Linked DNA regions of Actinopolymorpha cephalotaxi. Each later gene encodes a partner of the first gene's protein in a complex. Links are inferred from orthologs where the notes say so. Each region holds a gene or a part of one and is shown in the gene's direction. Other genes may lie near its edges. The genes, in order: FHR37_RS07445, FHR37_RS05785 and rny.

What was found.
Region 2: FHR37_RS07445 (region 1) and FHR37_RS05785 share a complex: the UniProt entries of both Bacillus subtilis proteins name them as parts of the possible RNA degradosome complex. The link is inferred for Actinopolymorpha cephalotaxi from one-to-one orthologs.
Region 3: FHR37_RS07445 (region 1) and rny share a complex: the UniProt entries of both Bacillus subtilis proteins name them as parts of the possible RNA degradosome complex. The link is inferred for Actinopolymorpha cephalotaxi from one-to-one orthologs.

Annotation. Positions count from the first base shown.
Region 1 is NZ_JACBZA010000001.1:1,645,375-1,654,875, forward strand. Bases 4,055-6,886 are described here. They hold FHR37_RS07445 (6-phosphofructokinase), read left to right. Parts: upstream 4,055-4,873; coding sequence 4,874-5,899; downstream 5,900-6,886. Other genes in these bases: macS (MacS family sensor histidine kinase), read left to right, coding at 4,055-4,082; FHR37_RS07440 (response regulator), read left to right, coding at 4,116-4,772; FHR37_RS07450 (class II 3-deoxy-7-phosphoheptulonate synthase), read left to right, coding at 5,969-6,886. In the rest of the region: FHR37_RS07420 (hypothetical protein), read right to left, coding at 1-624; FHR37_RS07425 (alpha/beta hydrolase), read right to left, coding at 627-1,481; FHR37_RS07430 (lysophospholipid acyltransferase family protein), read left to right, coding at 1,747-2,610; more of macS, read left to right, coding at 2,625-4,054; more of FHR37_RS07450, read left to right, coding at 6,887-7,297; FHR37_RS07455 (mandelate racemase/muconate lactonizing enzyme family protein), read right to left, coding at 7,388-8,713; FHR37_RS07460 (RraA family protein), read right to left, coding at 8,656-9,501. UniProt on the Bacillus subtilis protein: Catalyzes the phosphorylation of D-fructose 6-phosphate to fructose 1,6-bisphosphate by ATP, the first committing step of glycolysis.
Region 2 is NZ_JACBZA010000001.1:1,267,348-1,277,018, forward strand. What follows is about bases 3,519-6,520. They hold FHR37_RS05785 (polyribonucleotide nucleotidyltransferase), read left to right. Parts: upstream 3,519-3,916; coding sequence 3,917-6,124; downstream 6,125-6,520. Other genes in these bases: rpsO (30S ribosomal protein S15), read left to right, coding at 3,519-3,663; FHR37_RS05790 (M16 family metallopeptidase), read left to right, coding at 6,205-6,520. Outside these bases: FHR37_RS05760 (DUF503 domain-containing protein), read left to right, coding at 199-495; 30S ribosome-binding factor RbfA, read left to right, coding at 647-1,186; tRNA pseudouridine(55) synthase TruB, read left to right, coding at 1,188-2,105; FHR37_RS05775 (bifunctional riboflavin kinase/FAD synthetase), read left to right, coding at 2,231-3,277; more of rpsO, read left to right, coding at 3,394-3,518; more of FHR37_RS05790, read left to right, coding at 6,521-7,509; dapB (4-hydroxy-tetrahydrodipicolinate reductase), read left to right, coding at 7,565-8,311; FHR37_RS05800 (phytanoyl-CoA dioxygenase family protein), read right to left, coding at 8,368-9,261; FHR37_RS05805 (AzlD domain-containing protein), read right to left, coding at 9,417-9,671. UniProt on the Bacillus subtilis protein: Involved in mRNA degradation. Catalyzes the phosphorolysis of single-stranded polyribonucleotides processively in the 3'- to 5'-direction. Necessary for competence development in Bacillus subtilis.
Region 3 is NZ_JACBZA010000001.1:1,367,863-1,377,364, forward strand. The notes cover bases 2,121-4,953. They hold rny (ribonuclease Y), read left to right. Parts: upstream 2,121-2,694; coding sequence 2,695-4,212; downstream 4,213-4,953. Other genes in these bases: FHR37_RS06195 (GNAT family N-acetyltransferase), read left to right, coding at 2,121-2,218; FHR37_RS06205 (amino acid ABC transporter permease), read right to left, coding at 4,285-4,953. In the rest of the region: recombinase RecA, read left to right, coding at 1-300; FHR37_RS06190 (regulatory protein RecX), read left to right, coding at 321-932; more of FHR37_RS06195, read left to right, coding at 1,022-2,120; more of FHR37_RS06205, read right to left, coding at 4,954-5,166; FHR37_RS06210 (amino acid ABC transporter permease), read right to left, coding at 5,163-5,810; FHR37_RS06215 (glutamate ABC transporter substrate-binding protein), read right to left, coding at 5,914-6,792; FHR37_RS06220 (amino acid ABC transporter ATP-binding protein), read right to left, coding at 6,887-7,669; tRNA (N6-isopentenyl adenosine(37)-C2)-methylthiotransferase MiaB, read left to right, coding at 7,964-9,487. UniProt on the Bacillus subtilis protein: Endoribonuclease that initiates mRNA decay. Initiates the decay of all SAM-dependent riboswitches, such as yitJ riboswitch. Involved in processing of the gapA operon mRNA, it cleaves between cggR and gapA.

The DNA of each region.
Region 1 (9,501 bases):
CTCGGCATCCTCGGCCACGGTGTCGCGAGCCTTGTCGCCGTCGGCCCTGTGGCCATCGCGCGCCTTGCCGCTGTCGGCGTCCTTGTTCTCGACGTTGTCCGGATCGCCGTCGCCGGCAGCGTCCCGGCTCGGCGGCTCGACGTCCTCGATGGCCGGCCACCGGGGTACGACGTCCTCGAGCACCCGGTCGTAGCCCGCCACGATCTCGGCCCAGAGCCGGTCCTCGTCGAAGGTCGCCATCCGGGCCGCGTCGGATCGGTGGTCGCCGTCGCCGGGACCGGTACCGGCCGGAGCGACCTCGGCCACGGGACCGTCGGCGGACGCCTCGTCGGACGGGGCGTCCGGCGCACAGGCGGCGGGAGCGCCCTCACCCTCGCGGATCCTCGTCAGCTGCTCGCCGAGCAGGGCCTTGGCGTGGTCCTGCGCACCCTCGTCGACGTAGAGCCGGTCACACGGAGTCGGTGGAAGCCGGATCTCCCGGCACGGCTCCGCGACCGGCGGGCACGGGTCGGCGTAGGCGGCCACCCGCGCGCCGGCCAGGATCGCCAGCATGGTGTCGGCGACCTCGGGGGCGAGGTCGGCGATGGCGACGTACGACGGGGCGCTCAGACCGTTGTCCCGCATCGCTACCTCCCGGAGTCGTTCCGAGCTGCCAGGTCCGGGCCTGCCGGGGGCGGCCCCGCCGGGGGCCGTCCGGTCGGCTGACCGGACGAGCTCCGCCCGGTCAGGGTCCGGCACAGACGTTCGACGAAACCGGCCGTCTCGGTGAAGATCGTCGGCGCGTCGTAGTCGAGTGTGGCGACATGGTAGCTGTCGGGGAGCGAGTGTTCCTCGATCTCGTGGGAGCCGACCCTGGCGCGCAGCAACCGCAGGCTCGACCCGTCGACCACGTGGTCCTGCGGCGAGCGGAAGACGAGCATCGGCGCGCGGACCGACGGCAGGTCGGCGGCCACCGTCCGCCACAGCCGGGTGAGGGAGTGCAGTGCCGTCAGCGGGGTCCGCTCGTAGGCGCCCTCGTGGTCGCCGGGCTTGTGGATGTCACCGCCGATGGCCGGGACCGAGGCGAGGAAGTGGCGCAGGACGGGCAGCGCCGGCAGCCGCGGGTCGTTGCCACGCAACGCCGGGTTGACGAGGACGATCCCGTCCACCTCGTCGCCGTACACCTGCGCCAGCCGCAGGGCGAGGCAGCCGCCCATCGACTGGCCGCCGACGACCACCACCTCGCACTCCTCGCGCAACCGGAGGAAGTCCCGCTCCAGCGCGGCGAACCAGTCCGGCCAGCCGGTGCGGTCGAGGTCGGTCCAGGTGGTGCCGTGGCCCGGCAGCCGGGGTACGGCGACCCGGAAGCCGCGTTCGGCGAGGTAGGTGGCCCACGGCCTGATCGAGGCGGGCGAGCCGGTGAAACCGTGGGACAGCAGCACGCCGGCGGTCCCGGTGCCGGCGTACAGCGGTTCGGCGTACGGCTTCACTCGCACAGGCACGCTCCTGAAGGTCGCGCGACGGAGACGCGGAGGTCCGGTGGGAATCGTGTCACGGTCGGTTCACCCGCGCGGAGGCGGCCGGGGGTCGGTCCGGACCCCGGCCGGGCCGTCGCCAGGTCGCCGATCCGATCCGGTCCACAGAGGCGATACCCCACGGGCGGGCCCGCACTACTTGCGGCCGGCCCGGTGACGACCCGTGGGAGGGTCGGCGTTGCTCCGGGCCCGGACGAGGCCTAGGGTTCTCGGGCAAAGACGGAGGTGGGGTTTGTTCTACTGGTTCCTCAAGGTCTTCGCCCTGGGGCCGTTGCTGAGAACGGTCTTCCGCCCCTGGGTCGACGGCCTCGAGAACGTCCCCCGCGAAGGTCCAGCCATCTTCGCGAGCAACCACCTGTCGTTTTCGGACTCGGTGTGGCTTCCGCTGGTCCTTCCCCGGCGGATCACGTTCCCGGCCAAGATCGAGTACTTCATCGGTACGGGCATCAAGGGCCGCCTCACCGCGCTGTTCTTCCGCGGCATCGGCCAGGTCCCGATCGACCGGACCGGCGGCCGGGCCAGCCAGGTCGCGCTCGACGCCGGGCACAAGCTCCTGCAGAAGGGCGAGCTGTTCGGGATCTATCCCGAGGGCACCCGTTCGCCCGACGGCAAGCTCTACAAGGGCAAGACCGGCGTGGCCCGCCTCGCGCTGGCCTCCGGCGCCCCGGTGATCCCGGTGGCCATGATCGGCACCGACAAGATGCAGCCGCCGGGCAAGGCACTGCCGAAGCTGATGCGGCCCGGCGTGCGGATCGGCAAGCCGCTGGACTTCTCCCGCTACGAGGGCATGGAGGAGGACCGGTTCGTCCTGCGCTCGGTCACCGACGAGATCATGTACGAGCTGATGGAGCTGTCCGGCCAGGAATACGTCGACATGTACGCCCAGAAGGCCAAGGACGAGCTCGGCAAGCGGCGCGGCAGCGACGCGGGTGAGAAGTCGGTGGGCTCCACGGGCAGCTCCGGTTCGGACAGCGCGGCCCAGTCCGGCTCCGGCACCGGCTCCGGCACCGGCTCCGGCAACGGCACCGGTCAGGCAGCCGGCTCCGGACCCGACGAGCCGGGCACCGACGGCGCCGCCGTCCGCAGGGCGAGCTGAGAGAGGGACCGACCATGGGGGCGGGCGGCCGGTTGCCGATGCTGCCGGGTTCTGGACGTACGCGCGCGAACGCCGGCGCCGACGGCACGGCCTCGCTGTGGAAGGCGCTGGCGGTCCTGCGGTTCGTCGTGCTGGCCCAGGCGCTGGCGGTCAACCTGTTCCGTTGGGAGCGATTCGACCATCCGCTGACCGGCTGGCTCGTTTTGACCGTCATCTCCGCCTGGACGCTGGTCGCCACCTGGGCCTACGACGCACCCGAACGCCGCCGGTGGCCGCTCCTCTCCGCCGACCTCGCGGTGGCGGTCGGCTCGATCCTGATCACGCCGTACGTCCTCAGCCCGGAGATGCTGAACCGGCACGACTTCACCCTGCCGACGTACTGGGTGACCGCGGCCGTGCTGGCGTGGGCGATCAGGTACGGCTGGATCGGCGGCGTCCTCGCGGCCCTGGTGATCTCCCCGGCCGACATCGCCACCCGGGCACACATCACCTCCACCACGTTCAGCAACCTCTTCCTGCTGCTGCTGGCCGGGGCGATGGTCGGTTACGCCGCCTCGCTCGCCCGCAGCGCCGCGGCCGACCGCGCCCGGGCCACCGAGCTGGCCGCCCGGACCGCGGAGCGGGAACGCCTCGCCCGGGCGGTGCACGACGGCGTGCTGCAGGTTCTGGCGTACGTCCAGCGGCGGGGGAACGAGCTCGGCGGTGAGGCCGGCGACATCGCCCGCGCCGCCGGCGAGCAGGGCGAACTGCTGCGTGCGCTGGTCAACGGCCAGCCGATGCCGGTGGCGGGGGAGCGAGTCGGCCAGTCGGCCCTGTCGGGGCTCTCGGGGTTGTCGGAGTTCTCGGGGCACGCCATGCAGCAGGCCGTCGACGAGACCGACACCGGCATGATCGACGTCGGTGGCCGGCTCACCGGCCTCGGCGCGGCCGGGATCTCCGTCGCCACCCCGGCCGACCCGGTGCTGCTTGCGGGCAGCGTCGCCACCGAGCTGGTCGCCGCCGTCCGTGCCGCGCTGGACAACGTCGCCCGGCACGCTCCGGGCGCCAGGGCGTTCATCCTGCTCGAGGACGACGGCGAGGCGGTGACGGTGAGCGTCCGCGACGACGGGCCGGGGATCCCCCCGGGCCGGCTGGACCAGGCCGAGGCCGACGGCCGGATGGGGGTGAGCCGCTCGATCGTGGGCCGGCTGACCGAGCTCGGCGGCACGGCCACGCTGTCCGCCACCCCGGCCGGGACCGAGTGGGAGCTCCGGGTGCCTCGCGCCGCCGCCGACGCGGCGCCCGCCTCGACCGGGCTCCGGTGGACGCCGCCGGGATGGCTGGCAGGCAGGCGTTCGACCAGACCGGATGCCCACCCGGCTACCGACCCGGATGGCGACCTGGATGGCCGGTCGCGAGCCCGGCCGGAGCCCCGGCCCGGCACTGAGCCGCAACCGGATCACGAACCGGATGCCAAAGCGGATATCGGGTGACGAACCGGCTCGCACGTTGCGTAAGGTCGGTGCATGATCCGGGTGATGGTGGTCGACGACCATCCGATGTGGCGCGGTGCCGTGTCCAGCGACCTGCAGCAGGCCGGATTCGAGGTCGTCGCGGAGGCCGGCGCGGGTGACGAGGCGCTGCGCCGCGCGGAGGCGACCCGGCCCGACGTGGTGGTGCTCGACCTGCAGATCCCGGTCCTCGGCGGCGTCGAGGTGACCCGCCGGTTGGCCGAGAGCGAGTCCCGCACCCGGGTGCTGATCCTGTCCGCCAGCGCCGAGCAGCTGGACGTGCTGGCCGCGGTCAAGGCCGGTGCCGCCGGCTATCTCGTGAAGTCCGCCTCCCGCGAGGAGCTTCTCGATGCCGTACGCCGGACCGCCGCCGGCGACGCCGTCTTCACCCCCGGGCTCGCCGGCCTCGTGCTGGGGGAGTTCCGCCGCCTGTCGGGCGCGTCCCGCGCGGCCGAGCCGGTCGCCCCGCAGCTGACCGAGCGGGAGACCGAGGTGCTGCGGCTGGTGGCCAAGGGGCTGAGCTACAAGGACATCGCCGACCGACTGGTGCTCTCCCACCGAACCGTGCAGAACCACGTCCAGAACACCCTGCGCAAGCTCCAGTTGCACAACCGGGTCGAACTCGTCCGGTACGCCCTGGAAAGCGGACTCGACAGCGCCGACGAGACCTGACGGGACCTGACGAGACCTGACGGCGGCCCTGCGGAGGGCGGCGAACCCGGCAGGGCTAGGCTCGACAGGACCTGTTCTTGCAGTCTTGGAAAGGACTGTCAATGCGAGTTGGTGTGCTCACTGGTGGTGGCGACTGCCCAGGACTGAACGCGGTCATCCGGGCCGTCGTACGCAAGGGAGCGTCCGAGTACGGCTATGACTTCGTCGGGTTCCGGGACGGCTGGAAGGGCCCGCTGGAAAACGTCACCTGCGAACTCGGCATCCCGCAGGTGCGGGGCATCCTCCCGCGCGGCGGAACCATCCTCGGATCGTCGCGGACCAACCCGTTCAAGGTGGACGGCGGCGTCGAGCGGATCAAGGAAAACCTGGCGAGCAACGGCGTGGACGCCCTGGTCGCGATCGGCGGCGAGGACACCCTCGGCGTGGCGACGAAGCTGTCCGAGCTCGGTGTCAACGTCGTCGGCGTGCCGAAGACCATCGACAACGACCTCGGCGCCACCGACTTCACGTTCGGCTTCGACACTGCGGTCAACATCGCCACCGAGGCGATCGACCGGCTGCACACCACGGCCGAGTCGCACCACCGGATCGTCGTGGTGGAGGTCATGGGCCGGCACGCGGGCTGGATCGCGCTGCACTCCGGCCTCGCCGGTGGCGCCAACGTCATCCTGATCCCCGAGGTGCCGTTCGACCTGGAGAAGGTCGTCGAGGACGTCGAGAGCCGCTTCCGTACCAACTTCTCGCCGATCATCGTGGTCGCCGAGGGTGCCACCCCGAAGGAGGGCACCCACGCCCTCGCCAACGAGGAGCTGGACTCCTTCGGCCACGTCCGCCTCGGCGGGGTGGGCGACATGATCGCCGCGGAGCTGGAGAAGCGGACCGGCAAGGAGGCCCGCGCGGTCGTCCTCGGCCACACCCAGCGCGGCGGCACGCCGACCGCGTTCGACCGCTGGCTGGCCACCAGGTTCGGCCTGCACGCGATCGAGGCGGTGCACGACGGCGACTTCGGCCAGATGGTCGCGCTGCGCGGCACCGACATCGTGCGGGCACCGCTGGCCGAGGCCACCCGTGAGCTGAAGGTCGTCACCCCCGAGCTGTACGCCGAGGCCGGCGTCCTGTTCGGCTGAGCCGCTCCTCGAAGATCGTCGTCCGGGGTCGGCGCGTCCGCGCGCCGGCCCCGGTCATACTCTCGTGACGTGAACTCTCTCCAGGCCTGGCGTGACCTCCCGGCCGCCCAACAGCCGGAATGGCCCGACGCGGGTGCGGTGCGGGCCGCCGCCGCACAGCTGCGGACGTTCCCTCCGCTGGTCTTCGCCGGCGAGTGCGACTCCCTCAAGGCGCGGCTCGCCGACGTCGCGGCGGGGCGGGCGTTCTTCCTGCAGGGCGGTGACTGCGCGGAGACGTTCAACGGCGTCGGCGCGGACGCGCTGCGCAACAAACTCCGCACGATCCTGCAGATGTCGGTGATCCTCACCTACGCCGGCAGCGTGCCGGTGGTCAAGGTCGGGCGGATCGCCGGTCAGTACGCCAAGCCGCGGTCCAAGCCGACCGAGGTGCGCGACGGCGTCGAGCTGCCCGCCTACCGCGGCGACGCGGTCAACGGCTTCCCGTTCACCCCCGAGGACCGCACGCCCGATCCGGACCGGTTGGTGCGGATGTACCACTCCTCGGCGGCCACGCTCAACCTCGCCCGGGCGTTCGTCGTCGGCGGCGAGGCAGACCTGCGCCAGGTGCACGCGTGGAACACCGACTTCGTGCGCGACAGCCCGGTCGGTGAGCGCTACGACCGGATGGCCCGCGACATCGACCGGGCCATCTCGTTCATGCACGCCTGCGGCGCGGACCCGGCGGAGTTCCACTCCGTCGACTTCTACGCCAGCCACGAGGCCCTGCTGCTCGACTACGAGGAGGCCCTCACCCGGATCGACTCCCGGACCGGCCTGCCCTACGACACCTCCGGCCACTTCCTGTGGATCGGCGAGCGGACCCGTCAGCTCGACGGCGCGCACCTGGAGTTCGCCCGGCACGTGCGCAACCCGATCGGGGTGAAGCTCGGCCCCACCACGACCCCGCAGGACGCGCTGACGCTGATCGAGCGGCTCGACCCCGACCGCGAGCCGGGCCGGCTCACGTTCATCACCCGGATGGGTGCGGGCCGGATCCGCGACGCGCTGCCTGAGCTGGTGGAGAAGGTCACCGCGAGCGGCGCCTCGGTCGCCTGGGTGTGCGACCCGATGCACGGCAACACCTTCGAGGCGCCGAACGGCTACAAGACGCGCCGCTTCGACGACGTACTGGAGGAGGTCGAGGGCTTCTTCGAGGTGCACCGGTCGCTCGGCACCGTGCCGGGCGGGCTGCACGTCGAGCTCACCGGCGACGCGGTGACCGAGTGCGTGGGCGGCGGGCACGCCCTGGCCGAGGCCGACCTGGTGCACCGGTACGAGACCGTGTGCGATCCGCGGCTCAACCGCGCGCAGTCGCTGGAGCTCGCGTTCCTCGTCGCGGAGATGCTGCACCGCGCCTGAGGTTTCGCCGTACGCCACGAACGGGCCGGGTGCTCCCCACAGGGGAGTCGCCCGGCCCGTTCGTTCATCGGCCTTTGTGAGCCGCCGTGGTCAGCTCCACAGCCGGTCCCGGTGAACCTCGGTGTCCCACACCTCGCTCGGCTCGAAGAAACTCGGGAACGCCGGGTCGAGGTGCTCGCGGAAGAGTTCCTCGTTGATGTCGTCGAAGCCCAGCCCGGGCTTGTCCGGCACGGTGATGTGGCCGTCCTCGATCAGCGGGCTGGGCAGCCCGGTCACCAGGTCGCTCCACCACGGCACGTCCACGGCGTGGTGTTCCAGCGCCAGGAAGTTGTGCGTGGCCGCCGCGATGTGGGCGCTCGCCAGCGTCGCGATCGGCGAGGCGGCCATGTGCAGCGCCATCGCGACGCCGTGCTCCTCGGCGAGGTCGCCGACCCGCTTGGTCTCCAGGATGCCGCCGGAGGTGGCCGGGTCGGGGTGCACGATCCGGATCGCCTCGGCCTCCAGCAGCGGCTTGAAGTTCTCCGCGAGGTAGATGTCCTCCCCGGTGCAGGTCGGGGTTGACAGTGCCGTGGTGAGCTCCCGCCACTGGGCGGTGAACTGCCACGGGACCAGGTCCTCCAGCCAGGCAAGGGCGAACGGCTCCAGCGCCCGGCCGACCCGCAGGCAGGAGTCGACGCCGATGTGGCCGAAGTGGTCGACGGCCAGCGGGATGTCGTACCCCACCGCCTCACGTACGGTCGCGACGTGCTCGGCCAGCAGGTCGACGCCCTTGTCGGTGACCCGGATCCCGGTGAACGGGTGCATCGTGGTGGTCTGCTCGCGGGCGCCCGGCGGTGCGATCAGCGCACCGGGCACGTCCCAGAGCAGGTTGATGCCCACGTCCATCTTCAGGAACTGGTAGCCCAGCTTGCGCCGCCCGACCAGCCGTTCGGCGAGCACCTGCGGGTCGGGGGAGTTCGGGGTGTCGGCGTAGCAGAGCACCCGATCGCGGAACTTCCCGCCGGCCAGGGCGTACGCCGGAACGCCGTACGCCTTGCCGGCAAGGTCCATCAGCGCCATCTCCACACCGCACACCCCGCCGCCCTGCCGGCCGTGGTGGCCGAACTGCTTGATGGCGCGGAAGAGCTTGTCGACGTTGCAGGGGTTCTCACCGACCAGCCGGGCCTTCAGCAGCAGGGCGAAGCTGCGGCTCGCGCCGTCGCGTACCTCGCCGTACCCGCTGATGCCCTGGTTGGTGTCGATCCGGATGATCGTGGACCGGAACGGCACCCCGGTGAGCGAGGCCACCCGCAGGTCGGTGATCCTCAGGTCGCTGGGCCGAGAGTGGGTGTTCACCCGGTCCAGCAACTGGTCGCCGGTCAGCTCCTGGTCGTGGCCTGCCCGGCCCGGTCCGCCTGCTCCTGCTCCTTGCGCCATCGCTGGAAGTCCTCCTCGATGTGGCTTTCCCACGTGCCGACGTCGATCTCCGCGCTGCTGTAGACCTGCTCTGCCAACCGGAGCTTGCCGAAGACGTCGCGGGTACGGATGTCCGCACTGGACTCGGCGACCATGGCGGCCAGGTGCGGTGGGATGAAGATGAGTCCGCTCGGCGTTCCGAGCACCACGTCGCCGGGGAGCACGGTCGCGTCGCCGATCCGGACGGGAAGGTTGATGCCGGCCAGGGTCACGTCCCTGATCGCGGTCGGGTCGGCGTCGCGAAAGAAGAAGTTGACACCGCCGTCGAGTTGGCTGATTCCCTGGTAGTCACGGATGCCACCGTGGATCACCGCGCCGACACCGGTGCGTGCGGCGATGGCGGTGCTGAGGTTGTCACCGACAACCGTGCCGTCGCGGACCTTGCCGAAGATGTCGGTGACCATGACGTCGCCGGGCACCAGCGTGGAGATGATCCAGGAGTTCTGCTTGTCGGGTGCGAGGTGACCCTCGCGGGCACCTGCGGCGACGACCGCACTGTCGAAGTCGGGACGGTGCGGCAGGAACTGCGAGGTGACCGCCCGGCCGACGAGGACGTTGCCGGGGTGGGTCTGGCGCCAGCCACCTGCGAACTGGCGGTCGTGGCCCTGCCGGCGGAGGACACCCCACGCCTCCTCGGTGGTGGCCAGCCGGATCTCCTCCAGCACCTCGTCAGGGACCTTCGGCCGCCCGTCCGGAAAGCGCTCGCCCTGCCAGGAGGACGTCAGCTCGATCAGGTCCTCGGGAGTGGG
Region 2 (9,671 bases), 380 kb from region 1 along the record:
CCGGAGAGGGACCGCACAGGACGCCTGTGTGGATCCTCGCCGGGAAGCTCCGGGGCTTCGTTTCGGCCCGGGCCACCCGGTAGCCACCGGGTCGGCGCGGGAGTGGTTGGCTGTGTGCTGCGGGTCCGGTGCCGGCGACGCCGGCGGGCCCGGACCGGTAGAGCCGTCGATGTCCTACCCGCCGGAGGATGCGAGCCGATGTTCACCGGAGCACTCTGCGCCGACCTGAGGCTCGGCGACGTGCATTCGCTGAAGGAGAAGCGTTCGGTGGTCCGGCCGATCGTGGCGGAGATCGCGCGCCGCCACGCCGTGTCCGTCGCCGAGACAGGGCACCATGACCTCTACCGTCGGGCGGAGATCGGTGTTGCCGTGGTGAGTGGTGAGAGCGTGCACTGTCGCGACGTTCTGGACGCGGTGGAGCGGCTGCTCGCCGAGCGCCCGGGCGTGGAGTTGCTGCAGGTACGCCGGCAGTTGTTCTCCGTCGACGACGAGTAGGACCGAGCAGGACGCGTAGGACCGAGGCACGACGAGCAGGACCGAGCAGGACGAGCAGGACGAGTAGGACAGTGAGCCGGCACGAGGTACGAACCCGGACCGGCGGGGACGACCCCGGTCGGGTCGCCCGCCGGCCGAGGAGAGGATGGCGATGAACCAGACACGGGTGAACCAGCTCGCGGACCGGATCCAGGTGATCGTCGCGGAGATGCTGGAGCGCCGGGTGAAGGACCCCAGGCTCGGCTTCGTGACGGTCACCGAGGCCCGCCTGACCGGTGACCTGCGCGAAGCCACCGTGTTCTACACCGTGCTCGGGGGCGACCAGGACCACACCGGGACCGCCGTGGCGCTGGAGAGCGCGAAGGGCCTGATCCGCTCCGAGGTCGGCCGCCGGCTCGGGCTCCGGCACACGCCGAGCCTGGCCTTCGTCCCCGACGCCGTACCCGAGAACGCCCAGCACATCGAGGACCTCCTGCGCCTCGCCCGCGACTCCGACGCCGAGGTGGCCCGCCGGGCCGCGCAGGCGAGCCCGGCCGGCGAGGCCGACCCGTACCGCGTGCCCCGCACCGACGAAGACCTCGACGACCTCGACGAGCTCGATGCCCCCGGCGACGAGGACGGCAGCGACGGCAGCGACGGCAGCAAGGGTGGCGACAACCGGTCCGGCCCCGGCGGTCACGGCGGGAGCTGACGTGACCCCACCCGACGTGACCCGACCTGATGTGCCCCGACCTGCTGAGACCCGGAGCGGCATCGTCGTCGTGGACAAGCCCTCCGGCTGGACCTCCCACGACGTGGTGGGCAAGGTCCGCCGGCTGGCACACACCCGGCGGGTGGGCCACGCCGGCACCCTCGACCCGATGGCGACCGGCGTGCTCGTCCTCGGCATCGAACGCGCCACCCGGTTGCTCGGCTATCTCACCCTCACCGAGAAGGCCTATGACGCGACGATCCGGCTCGGGGTGTCCACCCGTACCGACGACGCCGAGGGGGAGGCGATCGCCCAGGCGTCCGCCCGGGACGTACGCCGGGAGGACATCCAGGCGGGGGTCGCCGCGCTGACCGGCGAGATCTCCCAGGTGCCGTCGGCGGTGTCGGCGGTGAAGGTGGCCGGCGAACGCGCCTACCGCAAGGTGCACAAGGGCGAGGACGTCGAGCTGGCACCGCGCCAGGTGGTGGTGCGCAGGTTCGAGGTGACCGACGTCCGGCCGGTGGGCGAGGTCGTGGACGTCGATGTGGTGGTCGAGTGTTCGAGCGGGACGTACGTCCGGGCGCTGGCCCGTGACCTGGGCGCCGGACTGGGCGTCGGCGGCCACCTCACCGCGCTGCGGCGTACCCGCGTCGGACCGTACGCACTGGATCAGGCCCGTACGATCGAGCAGCTCGAGGGCGGCTTCGAGGTGGTCCCGATCGCCGACGTGGCGGCCCGGACGTTCGCCCGGTACGACGTGGACGAGCACACGGCGCGGCTGGTCTCCTTCGGGCAGAAGCTGCCCGGCGTGCGGGTGGGCGGCGGCCCGGTGGGCGTGTTCGGCCCCGACGGCGCGTTCCTCGCGCTGTACGAGGACGTCGAGGAGGGCGCCCGGCCGGTCGCGGTGTTCGCGAGCTGACGGCGGGTTGGGACGACCCGTGACGCCCGGGTTGCCGGATGCCGGGACCGGAGCGAGGGTCCGCGGGCGACCGTCTGGCACTCTGTGAGGCAGGCGTATCAGGACGGAAGGGCGACGAGGACACGATGCAACGCTGGACAGACCTGACCGGGGTGGATCCGCGGTTCGGGCCGACGGTCGTCACGATCGGCGTCTTCGACGGCGTGCACCGCGGTCACCAGCGGGTGCTCGCCCGCACCCGTGAGCTGGCCCGCGAGCACGGCGCCCGCTCCGTCGTGGTGACGTTCGACCCGCATCCTGCCTCGGTGGTCCGCCCGGAGGCGGTACCGCCGCTGCTGGCGACCGTGGAGCGCCGGCTGGAGCTGTTCGAGGCGTACGGCATGGACGGCGTGGTCGTCGTGCCGTTCGACAAGGAGCGTTCCCGCGAGCCCGCCGAGGAGTTCGTCCGCGAACTCGTCCGCGCGCTGCGTCCGGTGGCGGTGGTGGTCGGCGACGACTTCCGGTTCGGGCACAAGGCGGCCGGCAACGTCGACCTGCTGCGCACGCTGGGCGCCGAGCTCGGGTTCGCCGTCGAGGGCCTGACCCGCGCGGCGAAGGTCCCCTCGACCGCCGAACCGGCCGCCGCGGACCCCGGCGATCCCGCCGCCCTCGATCCCGCCGCCCTCGATCCCGCCGACCCCGCCGGCGTCCCCGTCGACGCCGTGTCCTCCACCGCGGTCCGGGACCGGCTCGCGGCCGGCGACGTGGCCGGCGCCCGGGCCCTGCTCGGGCACACCTTCCGGGTGGACGGCCTGGTCGTCGAGGGCGCCCACCGGGGACGCGAGCTGGGTTTCCCGACCGCCAACGTGCCGGCGTCGACCGCCCTGGCGCTGCCCGCCGACGGCGTGTACGCCGGGTGGCTGCGAGTAGCCGACGTGGACGCGCCCGGCCCGCAGGTGCTGCCCGCGGCAATCTCGGTGGGCACCAACCCGCAGTTCGGCCACGAGCCGCGCCGGGTCGAGTCGTATGTCCTGGATCGCGACGATCTGGACCTGTACGGCCGGCCGGTCGCGGTGGAGTTCGTCGACCGGGTGCGCGGGCAGGACACCTACGACTCGGTGGACGCCCTGGTCGTCCAGATTCGTGCCGACGTGGAACACGTACGCCGTGTCCTCGCCGCCGACCCCGGCTGACCGGTGGCCCACCGGCGGGCTGGTAGCCTGACCACTGCCGTACGCCGGCCGCGGACAAAGAGTGCCCAGGTGAACCCGCCCTGGCGCGCCGCGCAACGGATCCCGAAAGGAGCCTCGTGTCGCTAGACGCTGCGACCAAGAAGCAGATCATCACCGAGTACGCGACCAAAGAGGGCGACACCGGTTCGCCCGAGGTCCAGGTGGCGCTGCTCACGCATCGGATCACTCACCTGACCGAGCACCAGAAGGCCCACAAGCACGACCACCACAGCCGTCGCGGTCTGCTGCTCCTCGTGGGTCAGCGCCGCCGGCTGCTCAACTACGTCATGAAGGAAGACATCCAGCGTTACCGCTCGCTGATCGAGCGGCTCGGCCTGCGCCGATAGCTGGAAAAGCTCCGGGAGCGGTCGCCTTCGTGGCGCCGCTCCCGGTACACAACAAGGACCGGAGCGGTCCCCGCGTGAGGCGGTAGCCAGGCCGCCGGTCCTCGGTAGTGGCTTCCGGGAGTCCTCCGGGCGAGATCACCACAGACGCGATCACCCCGAGACGTACCCGAGAGCCTCGATCGAAGACCGGCACATCCTGTACCCCACGCACCCCGCGGCAGATCGCTCCCCGATGTCATGAGGAGGGAGCCCCGTGGAGGGTCCCGGAATTCACACCGCCGAAGCCGTCATCGACAACGGCCGCTTCGGCACCCGAACGGTCCGGTTCGAGACCGGACGCCTTGCCCGCCAGGCCAACGGAGCCGTCGTCGCCTATCTCGACGAGGACACGATGGTCCTGTCGACAACGACGGCCGGCAAGCACCCCAAGGAACAGTTCGACTTCTTCCCGCTGACGGTCGACGTCGAGGAGCGGGGATACGCCGCCGGCAAGATCCCCGGCTCGGTGTTCCGCCGCGAGGGCCGGCCCAGCGAGGACGCGATCCTCACCTGCCGGCTGATCGACCGCCCGCTGCGCCCGTCGTTCGTCAAGGGCCTGCGCAACGAGGTCCAGGTCGTCGTCACCGTTCTGTCGCTCAACCCCGACGTGCTGTACGACGTGCTCGCGATCAACGCCGCGGCCTCGTCGACGCAGATCGCCGGCCTGCCCTTCACCGGCCCGATCGGCGGCGTTCGCGTCGCGCTGATCGACGGCCAGTGGGTCGCGTTCCCGCGGCGCGCCGAGCTGGAGAACGCCGTGTTCGACATGGTGGTCGCCGGCCGTGCGCTCGAGGACGGTGACGTGGCGATCATGATGGTCGAGGCCGAGTCCACCGACCACACCTGGGACCTCGTACGCGGTGGCGTCCAGGCGCCGACCGAGGAGGTCGTCGCCGAGGGGCTGGACGCGGCCAAGGGCTTCATCCGCACCCTGTGCGACGCCCAGACCGAGCTGGCCGCCAAGTCTGCCAAGCCGACCACCGAGTTCCCGGTCTTCCGTGACTACCAGGAGGACGTGCTCGAGGCGCTGACCAGCGCGGTGCGCGGTGAGCTGGCCGAGGCCCTCACCATCGCCGACAAGGCCAGCCGCGAGTCCCGCCTGGACGAGGTGAAGGCGCTCGGGCTGGAGCGGATCGGCGCCGACTTCGAGGGCCGCGAGAAGGAGATCGGCGCGGCGTTCCGGTCGCTGACCAAGACCCTGGTGCGCGAGCGGGTGCTCCGCGACAAGGTCCGCATGGACGGCCGCGGCCTCGCCGACATCCGGCCGCTGGCCGCGGAGATCGGGGTCGTGCCGCGCGTGCACGGCTCGGCGCTGTTCGAGCGCGGCGAGACGCAGATCCTCGGCGTCACCACGCTGAACATGCTGTCGCTGGAGCGGCGCATCGGTCTGACCCTCGCCGAGGACACGACCAAGCGCTACATGCACAACTACAACATGCCGCCGTACTCCACCGGCGAGACCGGCCGCGTCGGCTCCCCGAAGCGACGCGAGATCGGGCACGGCGCGCTCGCCGAGCGGGCGATCCACCCGATCCTCCCCAGCCGCGAGGACTTCCCGTACGCCATCCGTCAGGTGTCGGAGGCGGTCGGCTCCAACGGCTCCACCTCGATGGGCTCGGTGTGTGCGTCGTCGCTGGCACTGCTCAGCGCCGGCGTCCCGCTGCGCGCGCAGGTGGCCGGCATCGCGATGGGCCTGATCAGCGACGAGGTGGACGGCCGGACGGAGTTCGTCACGCTGACCGACATCCTCGGCGCCGAGGACGCGTTCGGCGACATGGACTTCAAGGTCGCCGGCACCCGTGAGTTCGTCACCGCCCTGCAGTTGGACACCAAGCTGACCGGTATCCCCGCGTCGGTGCTCGCGTCCGCCCTGCAGCAGGCGCGGGAGGCGCGGTTCGCGATCCTCACCCTGATGGAGAAGACCATCGGTGAGCCCGGCGACATGTCGCCGTACGCCCCGCGGATCATCACCATGAAGATCCCGGTCGACAAGATCGGCGAGGTGATCGGGCCGAAGGGCAAGGTCATCAACCAGATCCAGGACGACACCGGCGCCGACATCGCCATCGAGGACGACGGCACGATCTTCATCGGTGCCGCCGACGGTCCCTCCGCGGAGGCCGCTCGCGCGGTCATCGCCGGGATCGCCACGCCGACGATGCCCGAGGTCGGCGAGCGCTACCTCGGCACGGTGGTCAAGACCACCAACTTCGGTGCGTTCATCTCGCTGGTTCCCGGCAAGGACGGCCTGCTGCACATCTCCAAGCTGCGGGCACTGTCCGGCGGCAAGCGGGTCGAGAACGTCGAGGACGTCGTGAAGGTCGGCGACAAGCTGCAGGTGGAGATCGGCGAGATCGACGACCGGGGCAAGCTGTCCCTGGTGCCCGTGGTCGAGGACGCCGAGAAGTCGCCCGAGCAGTGAGCCCACGACTGGCACGGCTGGCTGCGGGGAGCCAGCCGTCTGGCTCGACTCGGACCCTCCTGAAGGAGGGCGACGGTGGAGTGGTCCGGCGTACGGTCCTGCCGGGCGGACTGCGCATCATCACCGAGGCCATGCCGCAGGTGCGTTCGGTGAGCTTCGGGGTCTGGGCGAGCGTCGGCTCGCGCGATGAGACCCCGGCGCTCGCCGGCGCCAGTCACTACCTCGAACACCTGCTGTTCAAGGGCACCCGGCGCCGGGACGCGATGGAGATCTCCTCCGCCCTGGACGCGGTCGGTGGTGAGATGAACGCGTTCACCACCAAGGAGTACACCTGCTACTACGCGCGGGTGCTGGACGCCGACCTGCCGCTGGCGGTGGACGTCATCTGCGACATGGTGACCTCGTCCCTGATCAGCGCCGCCGACGTGGACAGCGAGCGTGGCGTGATCCTGGAGGAGATCGCCATGCACGACGACGACCCCTCCGATGCGGTGCACGACCTGTTCGCCGAGGAGCTGTGGGGCGACTCACCGCTCGGCCGGCCGATCCTCGGCACCACCGAGTCGATCGAGGCGCTGACCCGGCGCCAGGTGCACGGCTACTACCGCCGCCGCTACCGCCCGGAGTCCCTGGTGGTGTCGGTCGCCGGCAACGTCGAGCACCGTGCCGTGGTGCGCCTGGTGACGCAGGCGTTCGAGCGTGCGGGCCGGCTCAACGGCCAGGTCAGTGAGCCGACGCCGCCGCGGTCGGGCAACCCGAGCAGGGCGCTGGCCTCCGCGGCCGCGGCCGCCACGGCTGCCCGCGGCTCGGTCCGGCTGGCGCACCGGCCCACCGAACAGGCCAACCTCGTGCTGGGCGTTCCGGGCGTGCCGCGCTCGGACGACCGGCGGTTCGTGCTCGGCGTCCTCAACGCCGCGTTCGGCGGCGGCATGTCCAGCCGGCTGTTCCAGGAGGTACGCGAGAAGCGCGGGCTGGCCTACGCCGTCTACTCGTTCGCGTCCCACTACGCCGACTCCGGCATGGTCGGCATCTACGCCGGCTGCCTGCCGAGCAAGATCGACGAGGTGCTGGACATCTGCCGCGACGAGCTGGCGAAGGTCGTCTCCTCGGGGCTCACCGACGAGGAGCTCGAGCGGGGCAAGGGGCAGTTGCGCGGCTCGCTGGTGCTGGGCCTGGAGGACACGGGTTCCCGGATGGGCCGGCTGGCCAAGGCCGACTTGGTGTACGGCGAGTTGCTCAGCGTGGACGAGATCCTGCGCCGGATCGACGCGGTGACGCTGGACGACGTTCGCCAGATCGCGAAGGAACTGCTGGAAGCGGCGCCGACGCTGGCCGTGGTCGGGCCGTTCGAGGACGCCGACCGGTTCGCCGGCGCGGTTCGCTGACGGCGTTGGATGCCGCCGGCGGTTCGCCGCCGGCGTAGCAGGGGAGGAGTCGTACGTGGTGAAGGTTGCCGTACTCGGAGCCCGCGGCCGGATGGGCGCGGAGGTCTGCCGTGCGGTCGAGGCCGCCGACGGGCTCGACCTGGTGGCCGGGCTGGACGTGGACGACCAGCTGACCGACCTGCGCGCCGCCGGTGCGGAGGTGGTGATCGACTTCACCCATCCCGACGCGGTGCTCGACAACCTCCGCTTCTGTGTGGAGAACGGCATCCACGCCGTGGTCGGCACCACCGGCTTCACGCCGGAGCGGCTGGAGCAGGTACGCGGCTGGCTGGCCGACGCGCCCAAGGTCGGCGTGCTGGTCGCCCCCAACTTCTCCGTCGGCGCGGTGCTGATGATGCGGTTCGCCGAGCAGGCCGCACGGTTCTTCCCCTCCGTCGAGGTGATCGAGCTGCACCACCCGCGCAAGGCGGACGCACCGTCGGGCACGGCCTCGCGGACGGCCGAGCTGATCGGCGCCGCCCGGCAGAAGGCGGGCCTGGGCGAGGTGCCGGACGCCACCACCCAGGAGGTGGCCGGTGCCCGCGGCGCGAGGGTGGCCGACGTACCCGTGCACAGCGTCCGGCTGTCCGGCCTGGTCGCGCACCAGGAGGTGCTGTTCGGCGGCGAGGACGAGACGCTGACCCTGCGGCACGACTCGATGGCCCGGACGTCGTTCATGCCGGGTGTCGTGCTCGGCGCCCGGACGGTGGGGGAGCGGCCCGGCCTCACGGTCGGGCTCGAGCACTACCTCGACCTGGGCTGACCCACTCCCCGCCGCGTTCCCGCGGTGTCAACGCGGCGTTGTCAGCTTCGCGGGCGTCACCGCCGCGCGCTGAGGCGGCGTTCCTCCTCGGCCTTCATCCGTTCCTGCCGGCGCACCCGCTCGGGGACGACGGCCTCCCGCGGCGCGGTGGGTGCGAAGTCGTACCGCTCCACTCCGAGGCCGCGCAGCACCGCCCGCTCCACCAGGGAGAAGTCGGCCGGATCTTCGCGGTCGAAGCGCATCGGCTCGGCCAGGTGCACCGGCGGGTTGGTGATCAGCCGGGGGACGCGCAGCAGGTTCTGCGCCTTCGCGTGCAGGACGTACGGATGCAGCAGGAAGACGTCGCCGACCCGGCCGGTGGCCTCCACGAAGTTGCCGCACTGCCCGACCAGGCTCGGGATGTCGAACTCCGTGGGCAGCACGCCGCCCGGCCGCTCGGCGAGGTAGCGCGCCACCGGTCCCACCGAGTCCGCGGCCACGAACGTCGCACCGCCCTGGTGCCGTACGTCCGACCACAACACCAGCGTCAGCAGGCCCTGCTCCGGCGAGTCGAGGAAGTGCCGGAAGAAGTCGCCGTCCTTGTGCCAGCCGGGAGCCGCGGCCGAGGCGGGCGTCCAGGGCCGGTCCTCGCCCTCCCACAGGTTGACGATGAACCCGTCGCCCCAGGAGTACGGCCGGGCCACCCGGTCCTCCCCGCCCAGCAGGTCGCAGGCGGCCTGCCATGCCTTCGGCGCGAACTCGCGTACGTCGATCCGGCGGTGTGTCGGCATGTGGATCGAGGACTGTTCCCAGGTGGACTGGTCGTCCGGGTCGTACCCGAGCCGGGTCCACACCTGGTCGGTGTACTCCGCGGCGGCCTCGGGGGTGAAGCAGTCGTGGACGACCACGAAGCCCTGGTCGAGAAAAGTCTGCGCCTGTTCGTCGGTGAGTACCTGATAGCCCGAAGCCATGAGAGTCCGTCCGTCGCGGTGGTTCGTTGATCTGGGTCCACTTCGACGCTAGGCGGGTGCGCGCCGGTCGGCGCGTGCGTTCGTCCGCTGGTCTCGGTTCGCGAGACGGTTGTCCGCGCCTGGTCAGTGGGTCGTACGGGCGAGTGCGGGCCCGGTCAGAACGCCAGCCGCACCAGCGCGGCGGTGAGGGCGGCGAGGGCGACGACCACGATGAACGGCGCCCGCAGCAGCAGCGCGACCACGGCGACCGCGACGCCGGCCAGCCGGGCGTCCACGACCAGATCGGTGCCCGAGCTCAGGGTCTGCACGCCGACGAGCGCGGCCAGCAGGGCGACCGGGAGCAGTGCCGCGGACCGTCGTACGGCCGGACGGTCGAGCACCTGGCGGGGCACGGACACCCCGGCCAGCTT
Region 3 (9,502 bases), 280 kb from region 1 along the record:
AACAAGATGGCACCGCCGTTCCGGCAGGCCGAGTTCGACATGCTCTTCGGTGAAGGGGTCAGCCGCGAGGGCAGCCTGATCGACCTCGGGGTCGAGCACGGCATCGTCCGCAAGGCCGGCGCCTGGTACACCTACGAGGGCGACCAGCTCGGCCAGGGCAAGGAAAACGCGCGGAAGTTCCTCCGTGACAACCCGGACCTCGCCGAGGAGCTGGAGAAGAAGATCAAGGAGAAGGTCGGCATCGGCCCGCGGGTGGACCAGCCCGCGGACGAGTCCGAGCCTGAGCCCGAGGACTTCTAGCACCGAGGAGCAGACGACAGGTGAGGCAGAAGTCATCGAGGTCCTCGAAGTCGAGATCGAGGTCGCGGTCGGACGACGACCAGGAACCCGCCGCGACCGATCCCGAGCAGACAGCCCGCGCCATCGTCCTTCGCCAGCTCACCGGCCAACCCCGCTCGCGCGCCGAGCTGGAACAGGCGCTGCGACGTAAGGAAGTGCCCGAGGACGTCATCGAGTCCGTCCTCGGGCGGTTCACCGACGTCGGTCTGATCGACGACGGGGCCTTCGCTCGGGCGTGGGTCGACTCCCGGCACACCGGGCGTGGGCTGGCCCGGCGGGCGCTTGCCCACGAACTGCGCCGCCGGGGGGTCGGTGACTCCGAGGTCGGCGAAGCGCTCGACCAGCTGTCCCCGGAGACGGAGCTGGAAACCGCCCGGTCTCTGGTGACCCGCAAGCTCGCCGCGACCCGGGGGCTCGACGGGCGCACCAGAGTCCGCCGGCTGGCCGCGATGCTGGCCCGCAAGGGCTACTCGCCGGGGCTCGCCGCGCGGGTCGTCCGGGAGGCACTGGAGGGGGAGTCCGACGAGGAACACCGCGCTGCCGTCGCCGAGTTCAGCGGTGCCGCCGACTCGATGGAGACCGCGGGTCCGTAGGACTCGTCCCTAGGCGTACCCACGGCCTGAACCGGCCGGTGATCCGCCCGGGTCACCGCCGCCGCGAGGTCGGCGCTAGCGTGCGAGCCATGGCGCTTCAGGTGCGGACCGCCCGCGACGACGACCGGCAGGCCCTTCACGACCTCAGTCAACTGGCGTTCGCGGCACGTCCGGCTCCCTACGACGACACGAACGACCGGGCCGCGAATCCTCTCGACCGCCGGCTGCTGGCCACCGAGGGCGAGCGGATCGTGGGACGGCTGGCGGTGTGGGAGCTCGGCCAGTGGTTCGGCGGACGCCGGGTGCCGATGGGTGGAGTGTCCGGCGTGGCCGTCGCGCCCGACGCCCGCGGCAGGGGAGTCGCGAGCACCCTCGTCCACGAGGCGATCCGGTCGATGCGCGACTGCGGCGAAGTGGTGTCCTCGCTCTATCCGATGAACCACACCCTCTACCGCCGCAACGGCTGGGAGGTCGCCGGCAGCTATCCCGAGCAGCGGATCGACCTGCGGGCACTCACCTCCCTCCCCAGACCCGACCGCGAGGTCGAGGTGCGGCCCACCACCGGGGCGGACCTGCCCGCGATCCGCGAACTCCACGAGGAGGTGTCGCGGGAGGAGCCGGGCAACCTGTCCCACGGCCCGGAGTTCGGCTTCCGCAGGCTCCTCGGCCATCCCGGAATCCAGGAGGGATACGTCGCGGAGACCGATGGCCGGATCACCGGCCTGCTCGTCACCAGTCGTACGGACCCGGACGACAACCGCGGCTTCTACACCATCACCGTGCTCCAGTCGCTGGCCGCCGACCTGGCCAGTGAGCTCGCACTGCTGCGCGTTCTCGCCGCGCAGTACCCCGTGGCCGGCACGGTGACGTTGGTGACGCCGCCCCAGTCCGCGCTGCCGATGCTGGTCGGCGAACGCGATCTGCGCCCGGTCGACCGCGGCTGGTGCTGGATGACCCGGCTGGTGGACGCCGCCGGCGCGGTCGCTGCCCGCGGCTACGCCCCGGACGTCACCGCCGAGGTTCATCTCCACCTCGACGACCCGATCGCCAGGTGGAACACCGGCCCGCACGTGCTGCGGGTCAAGGACGGCGCCGGCCGCCTCGAGCCCGGCGGACGAGGTGACGTACGCCTCGGCATCGGCCGGCTGGCCTCGCTCTACACCGGCTGGGCGTCCGCACACCGGCTCGCCCGGCTCGGACTGGTCGCCGGTGGGGAGGCAGCCGACCTCGCCGCGCTCGACCGGGTGTTCGCCGGCCGCCTGCCCTGGTCCCGCGACTTCTTCTAGGGTGTTGCGAAGTGGGCCACGAGTCAGGCGGTCACTTCGCGACACACCCTGGGACGACTTCGGGACGACCGGTTCTCGCCCGCCCCTGCACGGGCCGGACGGCCGCCCTTGTCCACCGTCCTTGACCGGCCCGGTACGGCGACTTAGCCTCCAGAGCAGGAAGAGATCACTCTGCGTCAGTCGTCGTCGCCGCCACTCGCATCCGCCGGACCGAGCCTCACCTGCAACTTCCTCGAGACCACCGAGACCATCACCGTCGACCGGCTCGAAAGCCGGACCAGTGACAACTCCGCGTCACCGATTCTCGTGTCAGGTGAGGTCGGCCGGGGATGACGACCTGACCCGTCGGCTCCGGGGCCCGCGGCAAGGTCGCCGCCCGGCCGCCGGCCCGGCCGCGCGGACCGATCCCTTCCACGCCAGACCTCCACCGGCGGGTTCCGCCCGAGGTGGCGGTCGGGGAAGGGAGAGCTGCCCTGATGTGGTCCCTCGTCCAGGTCGCCCTGCTGCTCGTCGGGCTCGCCGTCCTCGTGCTCCTCGGTGCCCTCCTCCGTCCCGCGTGGTCCTGGTGGGCCACCACCCGTGCCCAATCGGGAACGCAGCCGGGAATCCGGCCCGGAACGCAGCCGGGAACGCCGTCCGCCGTCGCCGCCGGTCCGGCGGCGACTCCACCGCCGGAGGAACTACGGGCCCGCTCCGACGACCTCGACCGCCGCGACCGCCGGCTCACCGAACGCGAGTCCAGGCTCGACCTGGCCGAACGCGAGCTGGAGGCCCGAGCCCGTACGGTGTCCGCTGCCGAGGAGTCCCTGACCGCTCGCCGGGCCGCGCTCACCGACCTGGAGACCGAGCGCCGGCTGGTACTGGAACGCACCGCCGGGCTGACCGCCGTCCAGGCCAGGGCCCAGCTGGTGAGCTCCATCGAGAACGAGGCCAAGCGCGAGGCGGCGCTGACGGTCCGCGACCTGGAGCGCCGGGCGCGCGACGAGGGCGACCGGCGTGCCCGGGCCATCATCACCACGGTCGTGCAGCGGCTGGCGACCGAACAGACCACCGAGGCGGTGGTGACGACGCTGCAGCTGCCCAGCGACGAGCTGAAGGGCCGCATCATCGGCCGGGACGGGCGCAACATCCGCGCCTTCGAGCAGATCACCGGCGTGAACGTGATCGTGGACGAGACCCCGGCATCGGTCATGCTGTCCTGCTTCGACCCGGTCCGCCGCGAGGTCGGGCGGATGACGCTGGAGCACCTCGTGCTCGACGGGCGGATTCATCCCCGCCGGATCGAGGAGCTGTACGTCCGAAGCCTCGGCGAGGTCGAGCAGACCTGCCTGCGGGCGGGGGAGGACGCGGTGGCGCAGACCGGGCTGACCGACCTGCACCCCGAGCTGGTCCGGCTGCTCGGCACGTTGCGCTTCCGTACCTCGTACGGCCAGAACGTGCTGCGGCACCTGGTCGAGTCGGCGTCCATCGCGGCCATGCTGGCTGCCGAGCTCGGGCTGGACCCGGCCCTGGCCAGGCGCTGCGGGTTGCTGCACGACATCGGCAAGGCGCTCACCCACCAGGTCGAGGGCAGTCACGCCATCGTGGGCGCCGAGCTCGCCCGAACCCACGGGGAGAACCCGGAGGTGGTGCACGCGATCGAGGCCCACCACGACGAGGTGGAGCCGCGTACGGTCGAGGCGGTGCTGACCCAGGCCGCGGACGCGATCTCCGGCGGCCGGCCCGGTGCCCGCCGGGAGTCGCTCGCGGCGTACGTCCAGCGACTGGAGCGGCTGGAGGAGATCGCCCGGTCCTACCCCGGCGTGGCCTCCGTGCACGCCATGCGGTCCGGGCGGGACGTCCGCGTCATGGTGGTCCCGACCGAGATCGACGACCTGCAGGCGCAGGTGCTCGCCCGGGACATCGCCAAGCGGGTGGAGACCGAGCTGACCTACCCCGGGCAGATCCGGGTCACCGTGATCCGGGAGACCCGGGCCACCGAGACCGCGCTCTGACCGGCGACCGGCCCGCCAGGCTCAGCGGGCCGGACCGGGTTCAGCGACGACCGGGTTCAGCGACGACCAGGGTCAGCGCGTGGGGCCGGAGCCGTCGCCGGACACACCGCCGGACACGCCGCCGCTGGGATCGCCGGCCGGGGTGCTGGCCAGCGGGACGACGGCGCGTCCCCTCCGGCGCTGCCGCGCCTCCAGCCACTGCGCGATCCGGGACAGCGTGTAGTTGATGACGATGTAGACCGCGGCCGCGATGGCGCCGGCCGCGATCGGGTTGTTGTAGCCGGAGATGACCTGCTTGGTGAACGACGCCAGCTCCTGGGAGCTGATGATGTAGCCGAGCGCGGTGTCCTTCAGCGCCACCACGCACTGGCTGATGATGGCCGGGAGCATCGTGGTGATCGCCTGGGGTACGAGGATCAGCAGCATCACGCTGCTCTTGCGCAGGCCGAGCGCGTACGCCGCCTCCGACTGCCCGCGCGGCACCGCCTTGATCCCGGCGCGGAACACCTCCGCGAGCACCGACCCGTTGTAGAGCATCAGGGCCAGCACCAGCGCCCAGAAGCGGCCCGTCACGTCGCCGAAGCCGAGGAACATGGCCAGGATCAGCAGCACCAGCGGGATGGCGCGGAAGAACTCGATCACCGCGATCGACGGCCAGCGCAGGATCGCGTGGTCGGACAGCCGCCCGGCCGCGAAGACCGCACCGAAGACCAGGGCCAGCACGATGGCGACCGCGGCCGCGGTCAGCGTGGTGAGGATCGCCTCGCCGAGCCCGCGCAGGATGTCGGGGTCGGTGAACGGCTCGAACGCCTTGGGGGTGATCTGGTCGGCCGCCCACAGCTTCCACAGCACCAGCCCGAGCAGGGCGAGCAGGACGATCGAACCGATCACCCCGCCGATGCGGTGCCGGCGCCGGGCGACCGGGCCGGGTACGTCGAAGAGGACTGTACTCATCGGGTCACCGTCCAACGTCGTTCGAGCAGGGAGGCGCCGCCGGCGATCAGGAAGACGATGATCATGTAGCCGAACGCGATGCCGGCGAACAGCCACCACAGGGCGGTCGGGAAGTCGCGTACCAGCGAGTCGAGCTGGTAGCTCGCCTCGGTGACGCCGAACACCTCGGCGATCGCGGTGTTCTTGGTCAGGGCGATGAGGATGCTCGCCAGCGGCGGCACGACGGCACGGAACGCCTGCGGCAACACGATCAGCCGCAGGCTCTGCCCGAACGTCATGCCGATGGCCCGGGCCGCTTCGGCCTGCCCGGCCTGGATGGCGTTGATGCCCGAACGCAGCGCCTCACATACGAACGCCGAGGTGTAGAGCGAGAGCGAGATGATCGCCCGGACGAAGAAGCTGTACTGCAGCCCGACCGCCGGCAGCCCGGTCACGATGATCAGGAAGACGATCAGCAGCGGGGTGTTGCGGAAGACCGTGACGTACGCCGTGCCCGCGCGCTGCAGCACCGGCACCGGGGAGACCCGCATCCCTGCCAGCAAAGTGCCGAGCAGGGTCGCGACGATCCCGGAGACGACGAGCAGCTGGACCGTGAGCCAGAAGCCGGAGATGATCTTCGGCAGGTTGTCGATCAGCACGTTCACGTCGGGCTGGTCTCCCTTGGTTGGCGCCCGGAGAAGCGGACGGGTGGGCGACACAGGTCTGCCCGGCGCGGGCACTCGGGCCGCGCGCCGGGCAGACCGATGCTCACTGGCAGGAGGGGTCCGGCTTGGGCGCGGCCGGCGCCTTCACGTCGGTGGCCTTGCCGAGCGTGGCGTCGAACGCCTTCTTCCAGTCGCCGTCCGACACCGACTTGTTGATGCTGTCGGTGAGGTACTTGCACATTCCGGTGTCGCCCTTCTTGAAGCCGATCCCGTAACGCTCCTCGGTGAACGGCTTGCCAACCGTTACCAGGTCCTTGTCCTCGGCGGCGTAGCCCTGCAGGATCGCCTCGTCGGTGGTGACCGCGTCCACGGACTTGTTCTTCAGCTGGGTCACGCACTCGGAGTAGGAGCCGAACGGAGCCGGGTTGGCGCCGTACTTCTCCTCGACCTGCTTCAGCGACGTCGAGCCGGTGACCGAGCAGACCTTCTTGCCCTTCAGGTCGGCGCCGGACTTGATCGACTTGTCGTCCTTGCGGATCAGCAGGCCCTGGCCGGTGACGAAGTACGGGCCGGCCTGGCCGACGACCTGGCGACGCTCGGGCGTGATGGAGTACGACGCGAGCACGAGGTCGACGGTGCCCTTCTGCAGGAAGGGTTCGCGGTTCTTCGAGACGGTCTCGACCCACTCGATGTTCTTGGGCTCGATGCCCATGCCGCCGGCGATGATCTCGGCCATCGCCACGTCGAAGCCGGTGGGAGTGTCGGTGCCCGGCTTCTTGTAGCCGATGCCCGGCTGGTCGAACTTGATGCCGATCTTGATCTTCTTCGCCTTGGCGAACTTCTCCATCGACGAACCGGCGGGGAACTTCGGGTTCTCGGCGACCTTGACGTCCGTCTGGCCGCCGCCACTGCTTCCACAGGCGGTGAGGGCCAGCGCGGCTACCAGGCCGGCTCCGAGCAACCGCAGACTGCTCTTACGCATGACGTCCCTTTCTGATGGTGGCCCGCAACCCCAGCTTGCGTATGGTCCCGGCAGGTCCGGTGGGCGCGGCGTTCTGCGTGTGCGGGTTGGGCATTCAGTGCTGGAGGATCTTGGAGAGGAAGTCCTTCGCCCGTGCCGACTGGGGGTTGTTGAAGAACTCCTCGGGTGTGCGCTCCTCGACGATCCGCCCGTCGGCCATGAACGCGACCCGGTCGGCCGCGCTGCGGGCGAAACCCATCTCGTGGGTGACGACGACCATCGTCATGCCGCCCTTGGCGAGGTCGACCATCACGTCGAGGACTTCCTTGATCATCTCCGGGTCGAGCGCGGACGTGGGCTCGTCGAAGAGGATGACCTTCGGCTCCATCGCCAGGGCGCGGGCGATCGCCACCCGCTGCTGCTGTCCGCCGGACAGTTGTGCGGGGTACTTCTCGGCCTGGTTGCCGACGCCCACCCGGTCCAGGAGCGCCCGGGCCCTGGTCTCGGCCTCCGCCTTCGCGACCTTGCGGACCCGGATCGGGCCGAGGGTGACGTTGTCCAGCACGGTCTTGTGCTGGAAGAGGTTGAACGACTGGAACACCATGCCGACGTCGGCGCGAAGCTGGGCGAGCTTCTTGCCCTCCTCCGGCAGCGGCTGGCCGTCGAGCCGGATCTCTCCGGAGTCGATCGGCTCCAGGCGGTTGATCGTCCGGCACAGCGTCGACTTGCCCGACCCCGACGGCCCGATGATCACCACGACCTCACCGGCGTGCACGGTGAGGTTGATGTCCTGGAGCACGTGCAGGTCACCGAAGTGCTTGTCGACGTGCTCGATGGTGACCAGCGGGCGTGCGGAGGCCGCGCCGGGCGAGGGCGGTCGCTCGCTCGTGTCTGTCATGCGGGGAAGGTACCTTCCTTCGAGTTCTGGCGCGAGACCGCCCGCCGGTCTGTAGCCCGACTGGAACATGACGATCATCAGTGGCCGCCCATGATCGTCCGCGGGCCCGCCGCCGGTGTCCTCCGGTGGCTCCGGCCGGGCCCCGACGCACCGGACGTAGTGGGCCTAACGGCTGTTCGGCCGTCGAACCCGGGCAATTCGACAGCCGATCGCCGCGGGTCCGGAGCAGTACCGCCGGCGGGGGACGCCTGCCCCCGCGCCCGCGCGCACGGTGCGCCGTACCCTTGGACGGTCATGACGCACCGTATCGAATCCCCGGCACCCGACGCTGCCGTCGACGCCTCCGGCACGCGCACGTACGAGCTGCGCACCTTCGGGTGCCAGATGAACGTCCACGACTCCGAGCGGTTGTCCGGACTGCTGGAGGACGCGGGGTACGTCCGCGCGGCCACCGGCGACCCGGCCGACGTCGTCGTCCTCAACACCTGTGCCGTACGCGAGAACGCCGACAACAAGCTGTACGGCAACCTCGGCCACCTCGCGCCGTCGAAGGCCGAACGCCCCGGCATGCAGATCGCCGTCGGCGGCTGCCTGGCACAGAAGGACAAGGGCGAGATCGTCCGCCGGGCGCCGTGGGTCGACGTCGTGTTCGGCACCCACAACATCGGCTCGCTGCCGGCCCTGCTGGAGCGGTCGCGGGTGCTCGGCGAGGCGCAGGTGGAGATCAGGGACTACCTGGAGACGTTCCCGTCCACCCTGCCCTCGCGCCGGGAGTCCCAGCACGCCGCCTGGGTCGCGGTGAGCGTCGGCTGCAACAACACGTGCACGTTCTGCATCGTGCCGGCCCTGCGCGGCCGGGAGAAGGACCGGCGGCCCGGCGACATCCTCGCCGAGGTTCAGGCGCTGGTCGCCGAGGGTGTCCTCGAGGTCACCCTGCTCGGCCAGAACGTCAACGCCTACGGCGTGGAGTTCGGCGACCGGTTCGCGTTCGGCAAGCTGCTGCGCTCGTGCGGGGACATCGACGGCCTGGAGCGGGTGCGGTTCACCTCCCCGCACCCGCGCGACTTCACCGACGACGTGATCGCCGCGATGGCGCAGACACCCAACGTCATGCACCAGTTGCACATGCCCCTGCAGTCGGGTTCGGACCGGGTGCTGAAGGCGATGCGGCGTTCCTACCGTCAGGCGCGCTACCTCGACATCGTGGCGAAGGTGCGGCAGGCGATGCCGGACGCCGCGATCACCACCGACATCATCGTCGGCTTCCCGGGCGAGACCGAGGAGGACTTCGAGGAGACGCTGCACGTCGTGCGGGAGGCGAGGTTCTCGGCGGCGTTCACGTTCCAGTACTCCAAGCGGCCGGGCACGCCCGCGGCGACGCTGCCCGACCAGGTGCCGAAGAAGGTCGTCCAGGCGCGGTACGAACGCCTGGTCGAGGTGGTCGAGGAGATCGCCTGGGCGGAGAACCGCGCGCTCGTCGGACGCCAGGTCGAGGTGCTCGTCTCCGAGGGCGAGGGCCGCAAGGACGCCGCCACGGACCGGATGAGCGGGCGCGCGCGGGACAACCGGCTGGTGCACTTCTCCGGCGGCCGTCCCGGTGGCGCCGCCCTGACCGGCGTACGCCCCGGTGACCTGGTGAAGGTCGAGGTGACCTACGCCGCGCCGCACCACCTGGTCGCCGACGGCCCGTTGCTGGACGTCCGGCCCACCCGGGCCGGTGACCTGTGGTCGGCGCGGCAGTCGGGCGCCACCGGCGCCGCGGACCCGTCGGTTACTCCGTCCGGAGTGTTGCTGGGGATGCCGAGCGTCCGTCGCTGACGCGGGCTTCCCGCC